DNA from 3 places in the Acidovorax sp. FG42 genome. Region 2 is predicted to be linked to each of the others. Evidence: predicted binding sites of a transcription regulator. Region 2 holds the regulator's gene; each other region holds the start of a gene.
The links. Region 2 encodes FNR, which switches genes on or off when oxygen is low (the NO sensors DNR and NnrR bind a similar motif). Its sites were predicted from a motif close to TTGATNNNNATCAA; they were not measured.
Positions count from the first base shown of each region.

Region 1: a site for FNR is predicted at 2,858-2,871, ahead of ACODSM_RS00305 (universal stress protein). Genes of this name have one in related genera too.
Region 3: a site for FNR is predicted at 6,211-6,224, ahead of ACODSM_RS11060 (FeoA family protein). Genes of this name have one in related genera too.

Region 1 covers NZ_JBMDJM010000001.1:63,316-71,077, reverse strand. The annotation lists gene ACODSM_RS00320 (TetR/AcrR family transcriptional regulator) at 18-641, shown strand; gene ACODSM_RS00315 (fasciclin domain-containing protein) at 744-1,682, opposite strand; gene ACODSM_RS00310 (fasciclin domain-containing protein) at 1,738-2,193, opposite strand; gene ACODSM_RS00305 (universal stress protein) at 2,382-2,804, opposite strand; gene ACODSM_RS00300 (metallophosphoesterase) at 2,918-3,763, opposite strand; gene ACODSM_RS00295 (LysR family transcriptional regulator) at 3,789-4,766, opposite strand; gene ACODSM_RS00290 (hypothetical protein) at 4,904-5,344, shown strand; gene ACODSM_RS00285 (phosphoenolpyruvate carboxykinase (GTP)) at 5,560-7,431, opposite strand; gene queC (7-cyano-7-deazaguanine synthase QueC) at 7,740-7,762, opposite strand, start outside.
Region 2 covers NZ_JBMDJM010000014.1:73,976-81,737, reverse strand. The annotation lists gene ACODSM_RS15375 (sulfite exporter TauE/SafE family protein) at 1-234, opposite strand, end outside; gene hemN (oxygen-independent coproporphyrinogen III oxidase) at 240-1,622, opposite strand; gene fnr (fumarate/nitrate reduction transcriptional regulator Fnr) at 1,812-2,534, shown strand; gene ACODSM_RS15360 (hypothetical protein) at 2,636-2,932, opposite strand; gene ACODSM_RS15355 (FixH family protein) at 2,988-3,266, opposite strand; gene ccoG (cytochrome c oxidase accessory protein CcoG) at 3,331-4,776, opposite strand; gene ccoP (cytochrome-c oxidase, cbb3-type subunit III) at 4,869-5,783, opposite strand; gene ACODSM_RS15340 (CcoQ/FixQ family Cbb3-type cytochrome c oxidase assembly chaperone) at 5,808-5,945, opposite strand; gene ccoO (cytochrome-c oxidase, cbb3-type subunit II) at 5,962-6,594, opposite strand; gene ccoN (cytochrome-c oxidase, cbb3-type subunit I) at 6,613-7,762, opposite strand, start outside.
Region 3 covers NZ_JBMDJM010000008.1:165,212-172,973, forward strand. The annotation lists gene ACODSM_RS11030 (hypothetical protein) at 1-63, shown strand, start outside; gene ACODSM_RS11035 (DUF3579 domain-containing protein) at 115-441, opposite strand; gene ACODSM_RS11040 (aspartate aminotransferase family protein) at 683-1,879, shown strand; gene argF (ornithine carbamoyltransferase) at 1,897-2,856, shown strand; gene ACODSM_RS11050 (HD domain-containing protein) at 2,864-3,544, shown strand; gene feoB (ferrous iron transporter B) at 3,870-5,795, opposite strand; gene ACODSM_RS11060 (FeoA family protein) at 5,792-6,121, opposite strand; gene ACODSM_RS11065 (copper-binding protein) at 6,254-6,685, opposite strand; gene ACODSM_RS11070 (S9 family peptidase) at 6,673-7,762, opposite strand, start outside.

The DNA of each region.
Region 1 (7,762 bases), on a different contig from region 2:
TTACTGCAATGTATAAAATGGACGCCATGCAAACGCCGCAACCCAAAGTTTCGTTCAAGGAGCAGATGCACCAGGCCCGCGAGGATGCCATCCTCCAGTCCGCCTGCCGCCTGCTGGGTGAAAAGGCCTTCGACGCCATGACCATGGACGACGTGGCCAACGCCGTCGGCATCGCCAAGGCCAGCCTGTACAAGCATTTCTGCAGCAAGGAAGAACTGTGCAGTGCCGCCATGGTGCAGATCCTGGGGCGTGTGCAGACCTACTTGGCGGGCCTGCCCGCGGACATGCCGCCGCTGGAGAAGCTGCATGCGCTGGTGCGCTGGTCGCTGGAACGTCTGCTGACCAACGAGATGCCCCTGCTGCCCAGCCGCAACTCCACGCTGCGCGCGGTGCTCATGGCCAACAAGGACTACCTGAACGGACTGGTGGCGGTGAGCGACCAGATCGGGGAGTGGATCACCCAGGCCCAGGCACAGGGGGTGATCAGCCCCACGCTGCCGCCGCTGGTTGTGCTGTACACCTTGTATGCGCGTGCGTGCGACCCGGTGGTGAGCTTCCTCAAGGAAGGCGGGCAGTATTCGGACGCCGAAATCGTGGACCTGGTGGTGCGCACCTGTTTTGACGGACTGGCAGCGCGTTGACATGGCGGCACGATAAGCCGCATCGATAAAAAAGCCCGGCACGCCGGGCTTTTTGCTGTGTGGGTGCTGCGCCGGTGGGGGCGCGCAGCACCTGGGGTCCTGTCACTTCGGCAGGATGACCTTGTCCACCACGTGGATCACGCCATTGCTGGTGAACACGTCGGTCGCCACGATGTTGCTGGTGCGCATGTTCTGGTCGGTGATCACCAAGCTGGAGTTGATGGTGAAGGTCTGGCCCTGCACGGTGGTGATGGCGGTGTTCACAGGCACTTCGGCCTTCAGCACGCGCGCGGGCACCACGTGGTAGGTCAGCACCTGGGTGAGCAGGGTCTTGTTGGCCAGCAGCGCGTCCTTGGTCACGCCCAGCTCGGTCAGCAAGGCAGCAAACGCCGCGTTGGTGGGGGCAAACACGGTGAAGGGGCCAGCGCCTTGCAATGTGCTCACCAGGCCGGCGGCCACCACGGCCTCGACGAGGATGCTGAAGTCCGGCAGGGCCGAGGCAGTGGCCACGATGTCCTTGTCGGCGGGCAGCAGCACCTTGTCCACCAGATGCACCACGCCGTTGCTGGCCTGGATGTCGGTGCTGGTGATGGTGCTCACGCGATTGCGGCCGTCGGTGATCTTCAGGCCGTTGTTCGACTCGATCTTGAAGTAGCCGCCCGACACCGGCGTGATCGCCTTGCCCAGGGGCACATCGGCCCGCATCACCTTGCTGCCCAGCACGTGGTAGGTGAGCACGGCGGTCAGCAGGGGCTTGTTGGCCAACAACGCTTCCTTGGTCACGCCCAGTTCGGTCAGCAACGCGGCAAACGCTGCGTTGGTGGGCGCGAACACGGTGAGCGTGCCCGTGCTCAGCGTGGGCGCGAGGCCGGCGGCGACCACAGCTTCGACCAGGATGCTCAGCTCGGGGGTGTTTTGGGCCAGCTCGACGATGTTGCGCTGGGGCTCGTCGTCTCCGCCCCCACAGGCTTGCAGCAGGGTGGTGCTGGCGCCCAGGGCGGCAGCCATCAGGACGGTGCGGCGATTGAATACAGTGTTCATGGCGGCTTCTCCTCGTGAATGGAAGGTGGCTGAAAAGAGCGGTGGTGCCAGTGGCTTACTTGGGCATCAGCACCGTGTCGATCGCATGGATCACGCCGTTGCTGGCGGCCACGTCGGTGGCAATGACCTTGGACTGGTCGACCATCACGCCCATGCTCGTGCTCACGGTGAGTTCCTGGCCTTGCACGGTCTTGACCTTGCCGGCCTTCACGTCGCTGGCCATGACCTTGCCGGGCACCACGTGGTAAGTCAGCACCTTGGTCAGTGCGGCCTTGTCGGCCAGCAGGCCGTCCAGCGTGGCCTTGGGGATCTTGGCGAAGGCTTCGTCGGTGGGAGCAAACACCGTGAATGGGCCGGGGCCCTTGAGGGTGTCCACCAGACCGGCGGCCTGCACGGCGGCCACCAGGGTCTTGAAGTTGCCCGCCTTCACAGCGGTATCGACGATGTCTTGCGCCATGGCGCTGAAGGTGGCGCCAGCGGTCAGAGCGAGTGCAATCAGGGTCTTCTTCATGGGTCGTTCCTCTCGGTTTCGATGGAATTGACACGCCAAGATGGGCGTGGCGCGAATGTATAACCATTTGGTACGAAAGTAAACTGATTGGTTATTCAATAACCACTTAGTCGTAACGAGATGAAAAAAAGCCCTGCAAGGCAGGGCTTTTGGATGGTGTTGCGCGGTTGCGCAGCGGAGCTGGACGTTCAGCGAACGATCAGTAGCGGCACCTTGCTGTGCGCCAGCACCTGGGTGGTCACCGAGCCCATCACCAGCGTGGCGATGGCACCATGGCCGTGCGAACCCATGACCAGCAGGTCGAACTTGCCGGTGTCTGCCACCTTAGCGATGGTTTCGCCCACCGCGCCGACCTTGACGCTGCGCTTGGCATCCACGCCGTGGCGGCCCAGGAACTTGCACACCGGGGCGAGGATTTTTTCGGCTTCTTCGGCGTGGTAGTTGTCCACCACTTCCTTGCCCAGCGCGGCGCGGGCGCGGGGAGGCAGCGGGGCCTGCACCGTCAGCACGGTGTAGGTGTGGGTGCCGCCCAGCAGTTCTTCGTGGGTGGCCAGGTAGGCCAGCATTTTCTTGGTGTAGGCGCTGCCATCGACAGCAAGCAGGATGTTCATGGTGTTCTCCGAAAAGGGATGGGGCAGACTACTCTGCGCGGGTGCCTGTTGTCTTGACCTGGGTCATGTTGTTCTGTTCGGCGCGTGGCGGATTCGTACGAACCGCATGCTGATCATACGGTGACCACGCAGCGCGGCTGAAACGCTGCCTGCTCGCCCTTGCGTGCGTAACCGAGCGGGTTGGCCACCACCCGGCACTGCCAGGGCGATCCGTCGCTGCGCTGGCCCTGCACGGTGTAGTCGCTGGGCGCATGCAGGTGGCCATGCAGCCACAGCGGGGTGTGCATCAGCAGGTCGTCCAGTGCGTTGCAAAACCCTGCTGTGCCAGGCACCAGACCGTAGCGGGGGTCGGCGCTGCGCAGGCTGGGCGCAAAGTGGGTGACGACCACGGTGGGGCCGTCAAAAGGCTGCTGCAGCACATCGCGCAGCCACTGCTGGCAGACCAGCGCCTGCTCGCGCATGGGCTCGGCCAGAAACGGCTCTGTGTGGCGCGTGCCCCCGGTCTTGCGCAGGTAGAAGTTGGCCGCGCGAAAGGCCTTGTCCCGCAGCTTGAGCCGGCGCGTGAGGTCGGTCGTGCCCTCATGGTCGGCCAGTGCGTCGAAATCGCTCCACAGCGTCGTGCCGACAAAACGCACGCCTTGCAGCACCAGGGTTTCGCGCTCCAGCCACACAATGCCCAGTCGCTCGCAGGTCTGGCGCAGGCGCAGGTGCGCGGCATCGAAGTCCTGGGCGTCGTACTCGTGGTTGCCGGGCACAAACAGCACGGGGGTCGGCCAGCCTGCATATTGGGGCAACGTCGAAAACCGGGCCAGGCCGAAGTCGTCGTCGTCCAGTTGAGAGCCCTGCTGGTAGGAGCCCACGTCCCCCGCCAGCACCAGCACATCGGCGCCGGGGGCGGGTTCGGGCACAAAGTGCGGGTGAGCCTCCAGATGGAGGTCGGAGAGAAGCTGGATATTCATCAGATTGGGCGCAGATGGGTGCAGTCTACGGCGTGCCGTGCAGGTCCTGCCCGGGGAAGGTGCGTCGCGCTGACCGCGCGAGGGCCTGCAGCAGCCAGGTCATCGCGGCCTGCTGGGGGCCGCGCCGGCGCCACAGGGCATCTACGTGCACGGCGGGCACGTCCAGCGGCAGGGCCCGTTGCACCAGGGCGTCGGCAATGCCGGTCACCGGCACAAAGTGGCGTGGCAGCACGGTCAACAGGTCCGAGCCCGACACCACCCGCCCTGCCGTGAAAAACTGATTGACCGTGATCACCACCTTACGCTCGCGGCCCAGCGACGCCAGGGCTTCGTCGATGAAGCCAAAAGGGCGGCCCGAAAAACTCACCAGCATGTGCCGCGCGGCGCAGTAGGTGTCCAGCGTCAGCGGGGCGTCGGCCAAAGGGTGGCCCTGGCGCATCACGCACACGTATTCGCCGTCGTACAGTCGGCGACTTTCAAAGGCCACCACGCCGCCCGATTGCGCCCGCGCGGTGAGGTCGGCCAGCGCTGCGGGAAAGTAGCCCACGGCCATGTCGGCCGCCTCTTCCTCTAGCAGGCGCCGGGGGTCGCGCGTGGTGAGCGGCAGCACGCGAATGGAGATGCCAGGGGCTTCGCGCTCGATGATTTCCACCAGGGCGGGCACCAGCGTCGCCGCCGTGGCATCGGCCATGGCCAGCACAAAGGTGGACTCGGCCGTTGCCGGGTCAAAGTGACCGGGCGCCAGGGACTCCTGCAAATGGGCCAGGGCCTCGCGCACCGGCGGCCACAGGGCCAGTGCGCGCGGCGTGGGCTCCACCCCCTGGCCGCTGCGCACCACCAGTTCATCGTCCACCACGTCCCGCAGGCGCCGCATGGCGTTGCTGACGGCCGGCTGGGTGATGGAGAGCTTGTGCGCGGCCCGGGTAAGGCTGCGCTCAGCCATCACCTCGTCAAAGACGCGCAGCAGGTTCAGGTCCAGGGAGCGGAAGTTCAGAGGGGTCATGGTGACCCTACAGCATATTCATCACTGATATGAATATCAATGATTCAAAATATAAACTTGAACATGCAAAGGGTAAACCCTAATATCACCCCATCGCCCGGCAATCTCGCCACAAGCGTTAGAAAAGGGAAACCGAAATGACCGCCTTTGCACACGTTGAGTACCCCACCGAACACCCCGGCGTTGTCCGCGCCGAAAACGCTGCCGCCGCCCTGAAGAGCGCTGCCGCCCATTTTGACGGCGCGCGTGGCGCAGCCTCCTTGCTGCTGGCCGCCGTGGTCTCCGCGCTGCTGGTGGTTGCCAACCAGGTGATCGACACTTGGACCGAAGGCCACCTGCTGGCTGCCTGGATGGTGCTGTGGCTCGTGGCCTTCGCCGCGCTGGCCCTGCTGACCAGCCCTGCCCGTCGCGCCGGTGTGGCGCTGCGCGGTTCCGCGCTGGCTTGGGCCGAAAGCCGTCGCCGCGCCGCTGAAGACCAGCGCACCTGGCAAGTCGCCCTGAAGGACCCCCGCATCATGGCCGAGCTGAACCACGCAATGGGCATTCCCACCGTGGACAGCATTCGCAAGTACTACTGAACTGAGGGTTTAGCGCAGCACACGCTGCGCAATCCAGCGAATTTAAGCCGTGGCAGACGCCACGGCTTTTTTTGTGTCTGCGTTTGTCAGCCCCACATGCCCCATTCCTGGTGCTCCAGGCCGCTGCTGTAGCTGCAGCGCGGAGGCGAAAAAAAGCCACCCCGCGAGGGCGGGACGGCTTTGAGTGGGGGAGCTTCCTGGATCGAATGGGCGTATCAGGCCGCCAGGCGCTTTTCCAGTTGCGCCTTGGTATCGAGCAGCGCTTGGGGCAGGTGGTAGGCCAGCTGCTCAAAGTGGGCGGTGTGCAGCTTGAACTCTTCCGTCCATGCGGCCTTGTCGATGCTGGTCACGGCGTCGAACTTCTGGGCACTGAAATCCAGACCGGTCCAGTTGATCTCGGCGTACTGCGGGGCCACGCCGAACATGGTTTCCTGGCCGGCGGCCTGGCCTTCGATGCGGTCGATCATCCACTTGAGCACGCGCATGTTGTCGCCATAACCGGGCCAGACGAACTTGCCGGCTTCGTCCTTGCGGAACCAGTTCACGCAGAACACCTTGGGCAGCGCCTTGCCGGTGGCGGCAATTTGGCCTTCCATGTTCAGCCAGTGCTGGAAGTAGTCGCTCATGTTGTAGCCGCAGAACGGCAGCATGGCGAAGGGGTCACGGCGCACAACGCCCTGGGCGCCAAAGGCGGCGGCGGTGGTTTCGGAACCCATGGTCGCTGCCATGTACACGCCTTCGGTCCAGGTGCGGGCTTCGGTTACCAGCGGCACGGTGGTGGAGCGGCGGCCGCCGAAAATGAAGGCGTCAATGGCTACGCCATTGGCATCGTCCCACTGGGGGTCAAGCGCTGGGTTGTTGGTGGCAGCCACGGTGAAGCGCGAGTTCGGATGGGCAGCCTTGGCGCCGGTTTCCTTGGCGATCTGGGGCGTCCAGTCCTTGCCTTGCCAGTCGATCAGGTGGTCGGGCAGCTTGCCGGTGTCCTTTTCCATGCCTTCCCACCACACGTCGCCGTCGTCCGTCAGGGCCACGTTGGTGAAGATCACGTCCTTGTCCAGGCTGCGCATGCAGTTGGGGTTGGTGTGCATGTTGGTGCCGGGGGCCACGCCAAAGTAGCCCGCTTCGGGGTTGATGGCGTACATCTTGCCGTCGGCATGGGGCTTGATCCAGGCGATGTCGTCGCCGATGGTCGTGACCTTCCAGCCTGCAAAGCCGGCCTCGGGTGGCACCAGCATGGAGAAGTTGGTCTTGCCGCAGGCGCTGGGGAAGGCTGCTGCCACGTGGTACTTCTTGCCTTCGGGGTTTGTGACGCCCAGGATGAGCATGTGCTCGGCCAGCCAGCCCTGGTCGCGGCCCATGGTGGAGGCGATGCGCAGGGCCAGGCACTTCTTGCCCAGCAGGGCGTTGCCGCCGTAGCCCGAGCCGTACGACCAGATTTCGCGCGTTTCGGGGTAGTGCACGATGTACTTGACCTTGGGGTTGCAAGGCCAGCTGGTGGTGTCTTTCTCGCCAGCGGCCAGGGGCGCGCCCACGGTGTGCATGCAGGGCACGAACTCGCCTTCCACACCCAGCACGTCGTACACGGCCTTGCCCATGCGGGTCATGAGGCGCTGGTTCACGGCCACGTAGGCGCTGTCGGTCAGTTCCACGCCGATGTGGGCGATGTGGCTGCCCAGCGGGCCCATGCTGAACGGCACCACGTACATGGTGCGGCCCTTCATGCAGCCGTCGAACAGGGGCTGCAGCGTGGCGCGCATTTCAGCGGGGTCCATCCAGTTGTTGGTGGGGCCGGCATCTTCCTTGGCGGCCGAGCAGATGTAGGTGCGGTCTTCCACACGGGCCACGTCCGATGGGTCGGACCAGGCCAGGAAGCTGCCAGGGCGCTTGGCGGGGTTCAGCTTCTTGAAGGTGCCGGCATCGACCAGTTGCTGGCACAGGCGGTCGTACTCTTCTTGGGAGCCATCGCACCAGTAGATGCTGTCGGGCTTGCACAGGGCGGCCATGTCGGCCACCCAGGCGAGCAGCCGGGCGTTTTTGACGTAAGCGGGGGCGTTGAGATTCAGGCCCTGCATCGTGGGTGCGTTCATCGGGGAGCTTCCTAAGTTGAAAAAACGTTTTTCCAAAGGAAGCGGACCGAACGGGTCACGGCGAGGCCTGGCGCAATTGCGGTGCTGAGCGCTGCCTTTGAAAAAACGGCTTTCGTGCTCAGTCGGCGGGCGGGAGCGTGTGTCAGCCCCACGGGTGGAGGCTAGTTCCACGGATTCCGCGGGTCGGCTGGGATGTCAATTTTATGAATCTGCCGCCCATTTGTCTGTCAGACAGGGGTCAAAACCATGCAAAAAAAACATAGGGTTATGCATGTGATCCGACGCCCGGCAGGCGCCGGGCTGTGGCGCTAGGGACGGGTCGCCGCACCGC
Region 2 (7,762 bases):
TGCCAGTGCCCCGGCGCTGGCATAGCCCACCAGGCGCCCCGCATGAAAGGCCACGGTGCGCTGCAGTACGCCGCCACGCGGCGCCCAGCGCACCACCCGCTCGGCACTGCCCTCCGCCAGTGGCGCGCCGCCCTGCCCCACGAGCGCTCCACAGGGCGCGGAGCACATGGCCAGGCAGTGGGACCCGCCAGCGAGTCCCATGAGCAGAGCAGTCCAGCCGACCGTGGCAAGCATAGGTATCAGATGATGCGCGAAAACCGGGCGCGGTTGCGGTCTGCCTGCAGATAGCGGTCAAAAACCATGGCGATGCCCCGCACGAAGAACCAACCGGTCGCAGTCACTTCAATGCCCTCTGGCCCAACGCGCACCAGCCCTTGCTCCTGCATGCCCTCCAATTGGGCCAACTCCGCCGCGAAATACTGGCGGAAGTCGATCAGCCATGCCTGCTCCATCGGCTCGAACAGCAGTTCCCCCTGGCACATCAGGGCCATGATGGCCGCACGGCGCACCAGGTCGTCGCGCGTGAGCGCCAGCCCCCGCACCACGGGCAACCGCCCCTGGTCCAGAAAGTCGTAGTACTCATCCAGCGTCTTGGAGTTCTGGCTGTAGGTTGCCCCCACACGGCCAATGGCCGATACGCCCAGGCCGATCAAATCGCAGTCCGGCTGCGTGCTGTAGCCCTGGAAATTGCGGTGCAGGCGCCCCTGGCGCTTGGCCACGGCCAGGGCGTCGGTGGGCAGCGCAAAGTGGTCCATGCCCACGTACACGTAGCCAGCATCCATGAAGGCATCGAGCGAGCGCGACAACATGGAGAGCTTGCTCCCGCCCGTGGGCAACTCCGCAGAGATGATGCGACGCTGTGGCTTGAAACGCTCTGGCAGGTGCGCATAGGCATACAGGGCGATGCGGTCAGGCCGCAGTTGCGCCACCTGGGCCAGCGTGCGGTCAAAAGACTCGGGCGTCTGGCGCGGCAGGCCGTAGATCAGATCCACGTTCACCGAGTCAAAGCCCAACGAACGCGCAGACTCAACCAGCGCAAACACCTGTTCGGCAGGCTGGATGCGGTGCACAGCCTTCTGCACTTCGGCATCAAAGTCCTGCACGCCAAAACTCAGCCGGTTAAAACCCAGTTCAGCCAACAGTGCAAGACGCTCTGCATTGACGGTGCGAGGGTCCACCTCGATCGAGTATTCCCCCCCAGGCGCCAGCGTGAAGCTGCGCTTGAGCATGGCCATCAGCTCCCGCAGGCCCGCATCGGAGAGGAAGGTGGGTGTGCCTCCCCCCAGGTGCAGTTGACTCACCACCTGTCCTACGCCACAGTGCGCCGTGTGCAGGTCGATCTCGCGGCTCAAGTAGCGCAAGTAGACCTCGGCGCGGTCATGGTGCTTGGTGATGATCTTGTTGCAGGCGCAGTAGTAGCACAGGGATTCGCAAAACGGGATGTGCACGTACAGGGACAGCGGCATGGCCTTGGCCAGCGTGCCCGAGCGGCGCTGTTGCAGCGCCAGCACATAGTCTTCCTGACCAAACGCCTCCACGAAACGGTCGGCCGTTGGATAGGATGTATAGCGGGGCCCTGGCACGTCAAAGCGGCGCAGAAGGTCTGGCGAAACAGCAGTCATGGGGAAATTTCCTTGCGTACACCTTGACTGTGCCGTAGGCTCTGGGACATGTCCTTGACCTGCATCAAGTGAACCCGCAAGCGATACGGCGACAATTTGATGAAGGTCAGCCGCTTGCCCGCGCTCTGTATTCAGGTTCGTGTACGGCAAGCGCGATATGCTTGACCGCTAACCCAAGCCCATGTGTCTATGAACCCGCTCACCATCAAAGTCGCCTGCTCCAACTGCAACCTCCGCGAGCTGTGCATGCCCGTGGGCTTGAACGAAGAGCAACTGCAGCGCATTGACGAGGTCGTTGCTGTCCGCCGCAAGGTCAAGCGCGGCGGCACGCTGTTTCGCAATGGCGAGTCCTTCACGTCCTTGTACGCCATCCGCACCGGTTTTTTCAAGACCTGTGTGGCCACCGAAGACGGTCGCGACCAGGTCACGGGCTTTCAGATGGCGGGGGAGATCATCGGGCTGGACGGCATCGTGAATGACCACCACACCTGTGACGCGGTGGCCCTGGAAGATGCCGAGGTCTGCGTCATGCCTTTCGACCGCATCGAAGAACTGTCCCGCGAAGTCACGGCCCTGCAGCACCACGTGCACAAGATCATGAGCCGCGAGATCGTGCGCGAACATGGTGTGATGCTGCTGCTGGGCAGCATGCGTGCCGAGGAGCGCCTGGCGGCCTTCTTGCTCAACCTGGTGCAGCGCCTGCATGCACGGGGCTTCTCGCAATCAGAACTGGTGTTGCGCATGACGCGCGAAGAGATCGGCAGCTACCTGGGCCTCAAACTTGAAACAGTGAGCCGCACCTTCTCCAAATTTGTGGAAGAAGGCATCGTGGAAGTCAAACAGCGCCATGTGCGCATCCTTGACACCGATGCCCTGCGACGCATTGTGAACAGCCAGCAGACCTGCCACTGAGTACGGCCCCTCGTCGGCTGAGGGTCTGGGCGGTACAAAAGCCCTACGGTCCCTTCTAAAACGGCATGCAGCGCATGCCCGCATGAACCGGCGAAAAAGGCTCAGGAGCAAGACGACGATGTCTTGCGGCAATCGTCAGGGCGCTCCCCGTCGGGCACGGGACAGCGGTTGACCTCAAACGGGGACATGGACAGTAGCGTGGTCAATGCGCTGGTGGCCATGGTGATGGCCCAGAACACAAAAAATGCGAGGGTGTACACCCCCTGCCTCGACAGCGCCAGAGGCTGCCCGAACCAGTGCAGGTCCTGGGGGTCCACCATGGCAAAAACCAGCATCTCCAGCACACCCGCCATCAAAAAGGCGGGCCATGCAATCCACATCAGGCGTTGCGTCCACATATAGGTTCTGTCTCCTGGTGCTGCCGGGGTCGCCAGGGTGTGCGACCCTGGGGTTTCAGCGTGGTTGGTCTTGCACAGGGGTGGCCGCATGGTTGCGGGCCTTGAGGGCCGGCGCCAGACTCTTTTCCGGCGCCACCAGTGTCTTGTTGATTTCGATGCCTTGGCGGTAGTAGTCCTCCGCCACCACGGGGTCGGGCCGCGAAATCGCTAGCCACAGCGTCACAAAGCCCGCCACGATCACGATCAGAGGCCCGGCAATCACCAGCCACACATGGCCAAACTTCCACCAGGGTACGGTTACCGCCTGGGTTGCAATGGCAGGGTTTGAAGACATGGTGCTTTACTCCTCAACAATATCGGTCAAAGTGCGGCCCCGAAGGGCCCCACCGGAATACCGCTCAGCGCGGTACAAGGAACACGGATTTCTCCGTGACATGGGCCGCTGCTCCTACGGCCTGCACATCAAACTGAACGGCATGCGACCCGGGCGTAGCGGAACCATAGGGAATCTGCAAACGCACGGCCACCCAGCGAGACTCTGCCGCGCCAATGTCCACTTCAGCCTCGGAAGCCACTTCGAGACCCTCCAGGCCCCGCGCACTGATGCGATAACGCTGCTCGCCCTCGGTGGCATTCATGATCTGCAGCCGGTAAATGTTCTCCAGCTTGCCACCCGCCACGATGCGCGAGAGCGCAGCGCGGTCCCGCACCACATCCACCTTCAGCGGTGTGCGCACCACCAGGCTGGCCAACATGGCCACGCAAAGGCTTACCAGCACGGCGCTGTAGATCAGCACGCGGGGGCGCAGCACGCGGCGCAACATCTGCGACTGCGTCCAGTGCTTGGCAACGCCGTTCTGGGTCGAATAGCGGATGAGCCCACGCGGGTACTGCATCTTGTCCATCACGGTATTGCAGGCGTCCACGCACAAGCCGCAGCCGATGCATTCGTACTGCAAACCCTTGCGGATGTCGATGCCCACGGGACAGACCTGCACACACAGCGAGCAATCGATGCAGTCACCCAAGCCCTGGGCTTTGTAGTCGATGTTCTTCTTGCGTGGGCCACGCTGCTCGCCACGTTCAGGGTCGTAGGTAACGATCAAAGTGTCCTTGTCAAACATCGCGCTTTGAAAACGCGCATAAGGGCACATGTACTTGCAGACCTGCTCGCGCATGAAGCCCGCATTGCCATAGGTGGCAAAACCGTAGAACAGCACCCAGAAAATCTGCCAGCTGCCCTGGAACGCCAGCAGCTCGCTGCCCAGCTCGCGAATGGGGACGAAGTACCCCACAAAAGTGAACCCGGTCCACAGGGCCACCGCGATCCACACCACTTGCTTGAAAAACTTCTTGCGGATCTTCTCGAACGTCCAGGGGCCGTTGTCCAGGCGGAGCCGGGCACTGCGATCGCCTTCGATCTTGTGCTCGATCCACATGAACATTTCGGTGTACACCGTCTGCGGGCACGCAAAGCCACACCACAGACGCCCGGCCACTGCGGTGAACAGGAACAGTGACAACGCCGAAATGATCAGAAGGCCGGTGAGGTAGATGAAATCCTGCGGATACAGCACCAGACCAAAGATGTAGAACCTGCGAGCCCCCAGGTCAAACAGCACCATCTGGCGCTGGCCCCACTCAAACCACGGCAACCCGTAAAACACCAGCTGCGTAAGAAACACCATGCCCCAGCGCCAGCGCGCAAACAGGCCGCTGATGGAACGCGGGTAGATCTTCTTTTGCGCTTCGTACAGCGAGATGATCTCGCCCGCAGACGACGCATCTGCCGCGACTGGCGTAATCGGGATGACCTTGCGAGCCGGCTCGCTGGGTGTGCTCATGGTGTCGCTTTGTGAACGGAATTAAGGCGTAAAAGGGGTGCCTTCAAACGGAAACCCGGGCAGTGCGTCTCACGCACCGCCCGGCAGCCAGGTCAGCGTGCAGCCACCTGCTTGTTCGACAGGCCCCACACATAGGCAGAGAGTACGCCGATCTGCGCCTCGGTCAACTTTTCGGCCTGTGCAGGCATCTGGTTGACCTTGCCGTTGTTGATCATGGCGGTGATGGCGGCCTCGCCCCAGCCATGCAGCCAGATGTCATCGGTCAGGTTAGGCGCGCCCAGCGCCTGGTTGCCCTTGCCGTCCATGCCGTGGCAGGCTGCGCAGGCAGCAAACTTGGCCTTGCCCAGCGATGCGCGCAGCGAGTCATGGGGGCTGCCCGACAGGCTCAGCACGTAGTGCGACAGGTTACGCACGTCTTCCGGGGAGCCCACTGCGGCTGCCATGGGAGGCATGTTGCCGATGCGGCCCTTCTCCAGCGTCTCGCGGATCTTCTCGGGCGTGCCGCCGTGCAGCCAGTCGTTGTCCGTCAGGTTTGGAAAGCCCTTGCTGCCTCGCGCATCCGAGCCGTGGCACTGTGCGCAGTTGTTCATGAACAAACGCTCGCCTATCGCGTGGGCCTGGGGGTCGGCGGCTACGTCTTCAGGCTTCATGGAGGCAAAGCGTGCGTATAGCGGCTCCAGCTCCGTCTTGGCCTTGGCCATTTCGGCTTCGTACTCGCCCTTCTGCGTCCAGTTGAGCTTGCCGGTGAAGCTGCCCAGGCCTGGATAGGCGGCCAGGTAGCCCAGACCAAAGACGATGGTGATGACAAACAGCCACACCCACCAGCGCGGCAGGGGGTTGTTCATCTCGACCAGGTCCTCATCCCAAACGTGGCCGGTGGTGTTGTCGGAGGTGGCCACCACCTTCTTGCGGCCCGCCATCCAAAGCAGGATGCCGCAGGCGATGATGCCGACCAGGGTCAGCGTGGTCACAAAGACCGACCAGAAATTGCTGGTGAAGTCACTCATGGGGTGTTCTCGTTCTGGTGAAGGTCAATCTGTCTCGAAAGGCAGCTGGGCTGCCTCGTCGAACCGGGCCTTGTTGCGGCCTCGGTAGGCCCAGACCCAGATGCCAATGAAGCAGGCCATCGATGCCAGGGTGGCGACGATGCGCATGGTGGTGATGTCCATGGGATATCTCCTTTGCTTACTTGAGCGCACGGCCCATGACTTGCAGGTAGGCGATGAGCGCATCCTGCTCCGTCTTGCCCTTGACCTCGCCCGCCGCAGCCGTGATCTGCTCGTCGGTGTAAGGCACGCCCACGGTGCGCAGGGCCTTCATGCGGGGCGCCATCACTGCGGGGTCCACCTGGTTCTTTTCAAGCCAGGGGTATGCGGGCATGTTGGACTCGGGCACCACATCGCGGGGGTTGTTCAGGTGGATGCGATGCCATTCGTCGCTGTACTTGCCACCCACGCGGTGCAGGTCGGGACCCGTGCGCTTGCTACCCCACTGGAAGGGGTGGTCATACACAAACTCGCCCGCCACCGAGTAGTGGCCATAGCGCAGCGTCTCTGCGCGGAAGGGGCGGATCATCTGCGAGTGGCAGTTGTAGCAACCCTCGCGGATGTAGATGTCGCGGCCTGCCAGCTGCAAAGCGTTGTAAGGCTCGACACCCTTGACCGCCTCGGTCGTGGACTTCTGGAAGAACAGGGGCACGATCTCGACCAGACCGCCAATGGCGATCACGATCAGGATCAGCACGATCATCAGAAAGTTGTTGGTCTCCACCTTTTCATGGGTGAAACCGGTCGAAGCAGATGTGTTGTTATTGGACATGAATGATCTCCTTCAGACTCAGGCGTGGGCCGTGTTCACTGCAGGAATGGCCACCTTGACCGAACGGCCCGAGATGGCAGTCAGCCACACGTTCCAGGCCATGACCAGCATGCCGCCCAGGTACAGCAGACCACCGGCCACGCGGATCACATAGAAGGGATAGGTCGCCTTCACGCTTTCCACGAAGGTGTAGGTGAGCGTGCCGTCGGGGTTGACCGCGCGCCACATCAGGCCTTGCATCACGCCGGCAATCCACATGGCAGCGATGTACAGCACGATGCCGATGGTGGCCATCCAGAAGTGCAGCTCGATCGCCTTGACGGAGTGCATCTTGTCCTTGCCGAACAGACGGGGCACCAGGTAGTACAGCGAACCCATCGAAATCAGGCCCACCCAGCCCAGGGCGCCGGAGTGCACGTGGCCGATGGTCCAGTCGGTGTAGTGGCTCAGGGCATTGACGGTCTTGATGGACATCATCGGGCCCTCGAACGTGGACATGCCGTAGAACGACAGCGACACGATCAGGAAGCGCAGGATAGGGTCGTCACGCAGCTTGTGCCATGCACCCGACAGGGTCATGATGCCGTTGATCATGCCGCCCCAGCTGGGAGCCAGCAGGATGAGCGAGAACACCATGCCCACCGATTGCGTCCAGTCAGGCAGCGCGGTGTAGTGCAGGTGGTGTGGGCCGGCCCACATGTAGGTGAAGATCAGCGCCCAGAAGTGCACGATCGACAGGCGATACGAGTACACAGGACGACCTGCCTGCTTGGGGATGAAGTAGTACATCATGCCCAGGAAACCAGCGGTCAGGAAGAAGCCCACGGCATTGTGGCCGTACCACCATTGCACCATGGCGTCCTGCACACCGGCGTAGGCCGAGTAGCTCTTCATCATGCCCGCTGGGATGGCTGCGCTGTTCACCAGGTGCAGCAGTGCCACGGCCAGGATGAACGCACCAAAGAACCAGTTGGCCACATAAATGTGCTTGACCTTGCGGGTTCCAATGGTGCCGAAGAACACGATGGCATAGGACACCCAAACCAGCGTGATCAGGATGTCGATGGGCCATTCGAGTTCAGCGTATTCCTTGCCCTGGGTGTAGCCCATGGGCAGGCTGACCACCGCAGCCGCAATGACCAGCACCCAACCCCAGAAGGTGAATGCG
Region 3 (7,762 bases), on a different contig from region 2:
CCTGGCATGGAACCAGCGGTGGCTGCGTTCCTCGGCATCGTTGCGCTCATCGTGCGCTATTGAGGGGCTCTACGGCGCGCGCAGGCCGCCGTCAGCGCCCCGGCAGGCACACCCTCAGGGCTTTGGAAGCGGGGGAACCTCGGGCAGCAGGCAGGCCTCGGCCACCTGCAGGTTGTTGTCGCGGGCGAAATTGATCACGAAGTCCCAGGCCATGGGTTCGTGCCCCTGCAGGTCGCGGTGCACCACCACACATTTCACGCCATTGAGCGTGGTGGGAATGCACCAAGGCGAATAGCTCAAGTGGCTGCCCGGCCGGGCTCCACCGGGTCGAAAGCTGCTCATCACCCCGGCCAGCCGCTCGGCCCAGTCGCTGGGACGAAAGGTTTTCCCGTCGTGGGTGATGCCCTGGATGAAGACTTCTTTGGAGGAGGGGGAAACCATCGGGGATTGGAGTGGTAGTGAGGGTTCAGACGCAGGATCACTGCATGCTGCACCGCAGCGCGACATTCTAACTCTTATATAAGAGCTACCCCTCTAATCCCTATGCCAGGCTCCACCAAGCGGGCCAAAGTCGGCTAGCGAGGTGCATTGCAGTGATGCGCAATCGTCAACAGACCGTCGCCCTGCTCCCCCTAGAATCGTGACTCGTTTTTTCGCCACTGCACCGTCTGGAGATTTCCGCATGACCGCTTTCATTGAGGCAGCTTCGCCCCACGTGATGAACACCTATGGCCGCGTACCGATCGCGCTGGCCCGTGGACAAGGCAGCCGCGTGTGGGACGTGAACGGCAAGGAATACCTGGACGGGCTGGGCGGCATTGCCGTGAACACGCTGGGCCACAACCACGCCAAGCTGGTGCCAGCGCTGCAGGACCAGATCACCAAGCTGATCCACACCTCCAACTACTACCACTCGCCCCTGCAGGAGCAGCTGGCCGCCAAGCTGGTGGAGCTGTCGGGCATGCAGAACGTCTTCTTCTGCAACTCGGGCCTGGAGGCCAATGAGGCGGCCCTTAAGATAGCCCGCAAGTTCGGCGTGGACAAGGGCATCGCCAAGCCCGAGATCGTGGTCTACGAAAAAGCCTTCCACGGCCGCTCGATTGCCACCATGTCAGCCACCGGCAACCCCAAGATCTACAGCGGCTTCGGCCCGCTGGTCGAGGGCTTCATCCGCGTGCCGCTCAACGACATCGAAGCCATCAAGAAGGCCACCGAAGGCAACCCCAACGTGGTGGCCGTGTTCTTCGAGACCATCCAGGGCGAAGGCGGCATCAACCCTATGCGCGTGGAATACCTGCAGCAGCTGCGCAAGCTGTGCGACGAGCGCGGCTGGCTGATGATGATCGACGAAGTGCAGTGCGGCATGGGCCGCAGCGGCAAGTGGTTTGCCCACCAGTGGGCCGGCATCGTGCCCGACGTGATGCCGCTGGCCAAGGGCCTGGGCTCCGGTGTGCCGATTGGCGCGGTGGTGGCGGGCCCCAAGGCCGCCAACGTGCTGCAGCCCGGCAACCACGGCACCACCTTTGGCGGCAACCCGCTGGCCATGCGCGCCGGGGTCGAGACCATCCGCATCATGGAAGAAGACGGCCTGCTGCAAAATGCCACCACGGTGGGTGATCACCTCAAGGCGGCACTGCAGCGCGAGCTGGGCAGCCTGCCCGGTGTGAAGGAGATCCGGGGCCAGGGCCTGATGCTGGGCATCGAGCTGAACAAGCCCTGCGGCGCGCTGATCGGCCGCGCGGCCGAGGCAGGCCTGCTGCTGTCAGTGACAGCCGACAGCGTGATTCGACTGGTGCCCCCGCTGATCCTTACCACCGCCGAAGCCGACGAAATCGTCGCCAAGCTGACCCCGCTGGTCAAAGCCATCCTGGCTGAATGAAGAATAGTCCCACTGCCATGACGACGCTGAAACATTACCTGCAGTTCACCGACCTCACCGCCGACGAGTACGCCTACCTGTTCGAGCGCGCCGCGCTCATCAAGAAGAAGTTCAAGGCCTACGAAAAGCACCACCCGCTGGTGGACCGCACACTGGCCATGATCTTCGAGAAGGCCAGCACCCGCACGCGCGTGAGCTTTGAGGCGGGCATGTACCAGCTCGGCGGCAGTGTGGTGCACCTGACCACGGGCGACAGCCAGCTGGGCCGCGCCGAGCCCATCGAGGACAGCGCCAAGGTCATCAGCCGCATGACCGATCTGGTGATGATCCGCACCTACGAGCAAAGCAAGATCGAGCGTTTTGCCGCCAACTCGCGCGTGCCTGTGATCAACGGCCTGACCAACGAGTACCACCCCTGCCAGATCCTGGCGGACATCTTCACCTTTATCGAGCACCGGGGCCCCAAGGACGGAACCGGCAATCTGACCGATTGCCTCAAGGGCAAGACGGTGGCCTGGGTGGGCGACGGCAACAACATGGCCAACACCTGGCTGCAGGCCGCGTCGCTGCTGGGCTTCAAGGTGCATGTGAGCACGCCACGCGGCTACGAAGTGGACGAAAAATTGGCCGCTGGCGCCCATGGAATCAGCGCGGGCAGCTATCAATTCTTTAGTAACCCCATGGAAGCCTGCCGGGGCGCCGATCTGGTCACCACCGATGTGTGGACCAGCATGGGCTACGAGGCCGAGAACGAAGCGCGCAAGAAGGCCTTTGCCGACTGGTGCGTGGACACCGAAATGATGGCCGCCGCCCAACCCGACGCCCTCTTCATGCACTGCCTGCCCGCACACCGGGGCGAGGAGGTTGAGGCCGACGTGATCGACGGGCCGCAGTCGGTGGTGTGGGACGAAGCGGAGAATCGGATGCACGTCCAGAAGGCCCTGATGGAATATCTGCTCTTGGGCAAACTGGCCTGACAGCCCCATGCCCTGGCGCCGCCAGCCCGCCCACAGCGCCGAATTGCTGGCGCACTGGCAGGCCCTGGGCCAAGCGCTGGGGCGCGACACGCCCGCTTGGCGCGCCGAGGGCCGGCGCCTGCTGCGCAGCTGGGCACGCTGGCCCCGGGCCTACCACGACACCGCCCACCTGCGGGCCTGCCTGCGGCACCTTCAGACGCTGCAGGGCCACCAGCCCGGCGCGATCCATGACCCCCATGCTGTGGCCCTCGCCCTGTGGTACCACGACGCCATCTACTGGCCGTGGAGCGGCCACAACGAAGAGCACAGCGCCAATTGGGCGCGCCAGTTTCTGCTGAGCCAAGGGCTGCCCACCGCGCTGGCCGAGGCCGTTCACCAGCATGTGATGGACACCCGCCACACCCCGGGCCCACTCACCGGCGATGCGCTGTGGGTGGTGGATATCGACCTCGCCATCCTGGGCCAGAACGACGCGGTGTACCGGCAGTTCGAACGCAACGTGCGGCGCGAATACTTCTTTGTGCGCTGGCCGCGCTATGTGGCGGGGCGCAGTGCGGTGCTGCGAGGGTTTCTGGACCGTCCGCACATCTACGGCACGGACTACTTTGCGCAGCGCTACGAGGCCCAGGCGCGCGTCAACCTGCAACAGGCGCTGAGCGCGCTGGGCCAAGGCCAGCTGTACCAGTAGGCAATTGGAGCCAAAACGGCCCGCAGCGCTAGTGAATCATGCACCAGCAGCTACACAAAATATAGCAATCACTGAGCAGCAGACCCGCGACGAACAGGCATGGCCACGGGCTTTTCAGCTGCCGCATCGGATGGCGCCGCGCAACTGCCGCAGCTGCTGCACCCACCATCGCTCGCGCGACAGCCCGGCGACCGGACCAACCCCGGGTGGACCTTGCCCAACCCCTGGCGCCAGCGCCCAGGCAGGTACCGCCAGAGCACATAGAGCGCCGCAGCGAGCACGATCAGACCAACGATGAATTGCTGGGCCATCACAACGTTTCTCCTCAGCCCCCGCCCAGCGCCAGCGCCACGCGGTAGGTCACAAAGCTGGCGGCATACGCCATGGCAAACAGGTACCCCACCATGAGCAACGGGTAGCGCCAGCCATTGGTCTCACGCCGCACGGCGGCGATGGTGGAGATGCACTGCGGCGCAAACACATACCAGGCCATCAGCGACAGCGCGGTAGCCAGCGACCACGAGCCCGCAATCAGCGACCCCAGCTGGCTGGCCACCTCGTCGCCCGTGGCGGACAGCGCGTACACCGTGCCCAGCGCACTCACCGCCACCTCGCGGGCCGCCATGCCGGGTACCAGCGCAATGGCAATCTGCCAGTTGAAGCCAATGGGCGCGACGATGACCTCTAGCAGGCGACCCAGCTGGCCTGCCAGGCTGTAGGTGATGGCGGGCTGCGTGGCGCCTTCTGGCGCGCCGGGGTACGTGGACAGGAACCACAGCAACACGGTGACGGCCAGGATGATGCCGCCCACCCGCTTGATGAAAATCACCGCCCGCTCGTACAACCCGTAGGCCAGGCCCCGCACGCTGGGCCAGCGGTACGCGGGCAGCTCCATCATCAGCGGCGTGGCGCGCGTGTCGCTGCGGGCCAGCTTGGCCACCGCCGCCACGGCCATGGCGCTGACGATGCCCGCCACATACAGCGCAAACAGCACCACGCCCTGCAGGTTGAACACTCCCGCCACGGTGCGCTCTGGGATGAAGGCCGCAATCAGCAACGCATACACCGGCAGGCGCGCCGAGCAGGTCATGAGCGGGGCGATCATGATGGTCACCAGCCGGTCGCGCCAGTGGGTGATTGAGCGTGTGGCCATCACGCCTGGCACGGCACACGCGAAGCTCGACAGCAGCGGAATGAACGAGCGGCCCGACAGGCCCACCGTGCCCATCACGCGGTCCAGCAAGAACGCCGCGCGCGGCAGGTAGCCCGAGTCCTCCAGCGCCAGGATGAACAGGAACAGAAACAGGATTTGCGGCAAAAACACCAGCACCCCGCCCGCGCCCGCCAGCACCCCGTCGGTCAGCAGGCTGCGCAAGGGGCCGTCCGCCATGTGGGCGTTGACCAGGGCTGCCAGCCAGCCCACGCCATCTTCGATCCACGACTTGGGCAGCTCGGCCCAGCTGAACACCGCCTGGAACATCAGGAACAGCGTGGCCGCCAGGATCAACATGCCCCACACCGGGTGCAGTACCACCGCATCGATGCGGTCGTCCGTTCGCAGGCTGACCACCGGCACGCGCACGGCCTGGTCCAGAATGCGCCGCACCTCCTGATGGGTGCGGATGACGTCGTTTTGCGCCTCCAGATCGCTCGCATCCAGGCGCGCCGCCGCATCGGGCGCCACCACCGGGCGCTGCAGTTGCTGCAGGTTGGCGCCATCCAGCCACTGCACCAGCTCCTGGGCGCCGTTGCCGCGCACGCCCACGGTGGCCAGCACGGGCATGCCCAGCTCGCGCGACAGCGCCTCGCGGTCGATGGCGATGCCCTGGCGCTCAGCCACGTCCATCATGTTGAGCACCAGCACCATGGGCAGGCCTAGGGCGCGCGCCTCCAGCACCAGACGCAGGTTCAGGCGCAGGTGGGTGGCATCCGTCACGCACACCAGCACATCAGGTACCGGCTCGCCCGCGCGGCGCCCGCGCACGATGTCGCGGGTAATGGCCTCGTCCACACTGTGTGCATGCAGGCTGTAGGCGCCCGGCAGGTCCAGCACGCGCACGCGGCGGCCGGCGGCGGTCTGTAGCAGGCCCTCCTTGCGCTCCACCGTCACGCCCGCATAGTTGGCCACCTTCTGGCGCGCGCCGGTGAGCAGGTTGAACAGCGCGGTCTTGCCGCAGTTGGGGTTGCCCAGCAGCGCCACGCGCAGGGGCGCATCGGCGGCGGTGGGTTGCACAGAGGCCTGGGCGTTCATGCCGCCTCCTTGGCAGGCAGGGTGGCGTCATCCAGCGGCTGCACCTGCACCATGGAGGCCTCCTGGCGGCGCAGCGCAAACGTGGCCTGCCCCACCCGCACCGCGATGGGGTCGCCGCCCCAACCGCCGCGCGCGACCACCTGCACGGTTTCTCCGGGCAGAAAGCCGATCTCCAGCAAGCGCAGCAGCATGCTGTGCTCTTGCGCGTCCTGCGCGGGCAACAAGCCCGTGACCCGGCCCAAGGCGCGGCGCGGCAACTGGTCCAGCCGCGAGGACAGGCTCTGCTGCGTAGGAAGATGCAACCGCGCCGCAGCGCCATCGTCCATGGTTTTCATGGTGCTGGCCTCGATACAAATAATAGTGATTCTCATTCTACCAATATCTGTATCGCAGTGGTCGCCGTCGCAATCTCTCCTTGATGCAGCGCAAGCTGCAGTGCCCCTTGCCCTGCCGGGCAGTCAGTCACATGGCTCAAACCGCTTGCACTCCGCCGTAACGCGGATGGACGTGAGCGTGTTTTCGCCGTCGATGTGCCGGGCAGTGAACTGCACCCAGGACCCCTGCGAAATGCCGTGCAGCAACGCGGGGTTGGCCACCCGGAAGGTCTGTGTGGTGAATGGCAACTTGGCGCGGGGCAGCAGCTTGAGCCGCACAAGCGTGGCGTTGCCGCCCGCATCCATCTCCACCGACACCAGCCGCGCACGGGTGTAGACCGGAGCCGCTGGGGCGGCACCCTCTCCAGCAGCCGAGGCGGCGCCCGCTGGTGCAACGGGCTGGGCACCCGCCGCACCCCACACGGCGGCCAAGGCCAGTGCGGTGGCAACCCCGCAGCCGCGCTGCCCCCAGCGGGCAAGCAACCCAGTGACGGCCTGCCCCATCAGAACGCCCATGCGCCCAGCTGGTAGTAGTCAAAACCGCTGGACCGCCCACCCAGGCATTGGGCGAGGAAGTCCTCGGTCTTGCGGTACATGGTGAGGTTGTTGGGCCAGCGCTGGTTGCCATGGCCGTCCCCTTTGAAGGTGACGTAGTCCACCTCTTTGCCCGCCTTGCGCAGGGCCGCCACCATCCACTCAGACTGCTCCAGCTTCACGCGCGGGTCGTTCACGCCGTGCATGATGAGGATGGGCTTTTGCGCATGCTCCGCCCGGTACAGGGGCGACTTCGCATCCATGCGCGCACGGTCTTCCGGCACGGCCGGGTTGCCCACATAGCGGTGCCACCAGGGCAGGCCCAGCTCCCAATAGGGCGGAGCAGCTTCCAGCAGGCGTGCGATGTCCGTCACGCCCACCACATCCACGGCGCACGCAAAGACTTCGGGCGTGAAGGTGGCGCCCACCAGGGCCGAATAGCCGCCGTAGCTGGCGCCATAGATCGCCACGCGCTGCGGGTCGGCCACGCCGCGCTCCACCGCCCAGCGCACGCCGTCCACCAGGTCGTCGTGCATGCGGCCTGCGAACTCGCCCCGGGCCTTTTCCATGTGGTTGCGGCCGTAGCCGCTGGAGCCCCGGTAGTTAACCTGCAGCACCGCATAGCCCCGGTTGGCCAGAAACTGCTGCATGGCGCGGCTGGTGGCGCCATCGCCCCAGCGGTCACGCGCCCAGGGGCCGCCATGCACCAGCAGCACGGTGGGCAGCCGCTGCGGCGCCGCCCCCACGGGCAGCGTGAGGTAGCCGTGGATGGGGAGACCATCGCGCGCGGTGTAAGTGATGGGCTGGGTGGGCGCCAGATCCTTGGCAATCAGGCTCAGCCGGTTCTCGCCCAGAAAGCGGGGGTCATGTCCATCACGCAGCAGGTAGTTGCGCGTGCCCCGGTCGGTGGCCACCGCCACCGTGAGCACCTTGTCGGTCTGGTCCAGGCTGGTCACCAGCACCTCTGCAGGCTTGTCACCGGCCAGCGCAGACAGCCGGGCATCCAGCGCAGGGTCGAACACCTTGCGCGCGGGGTAGCCCGGCATGAAATGCGCCAGC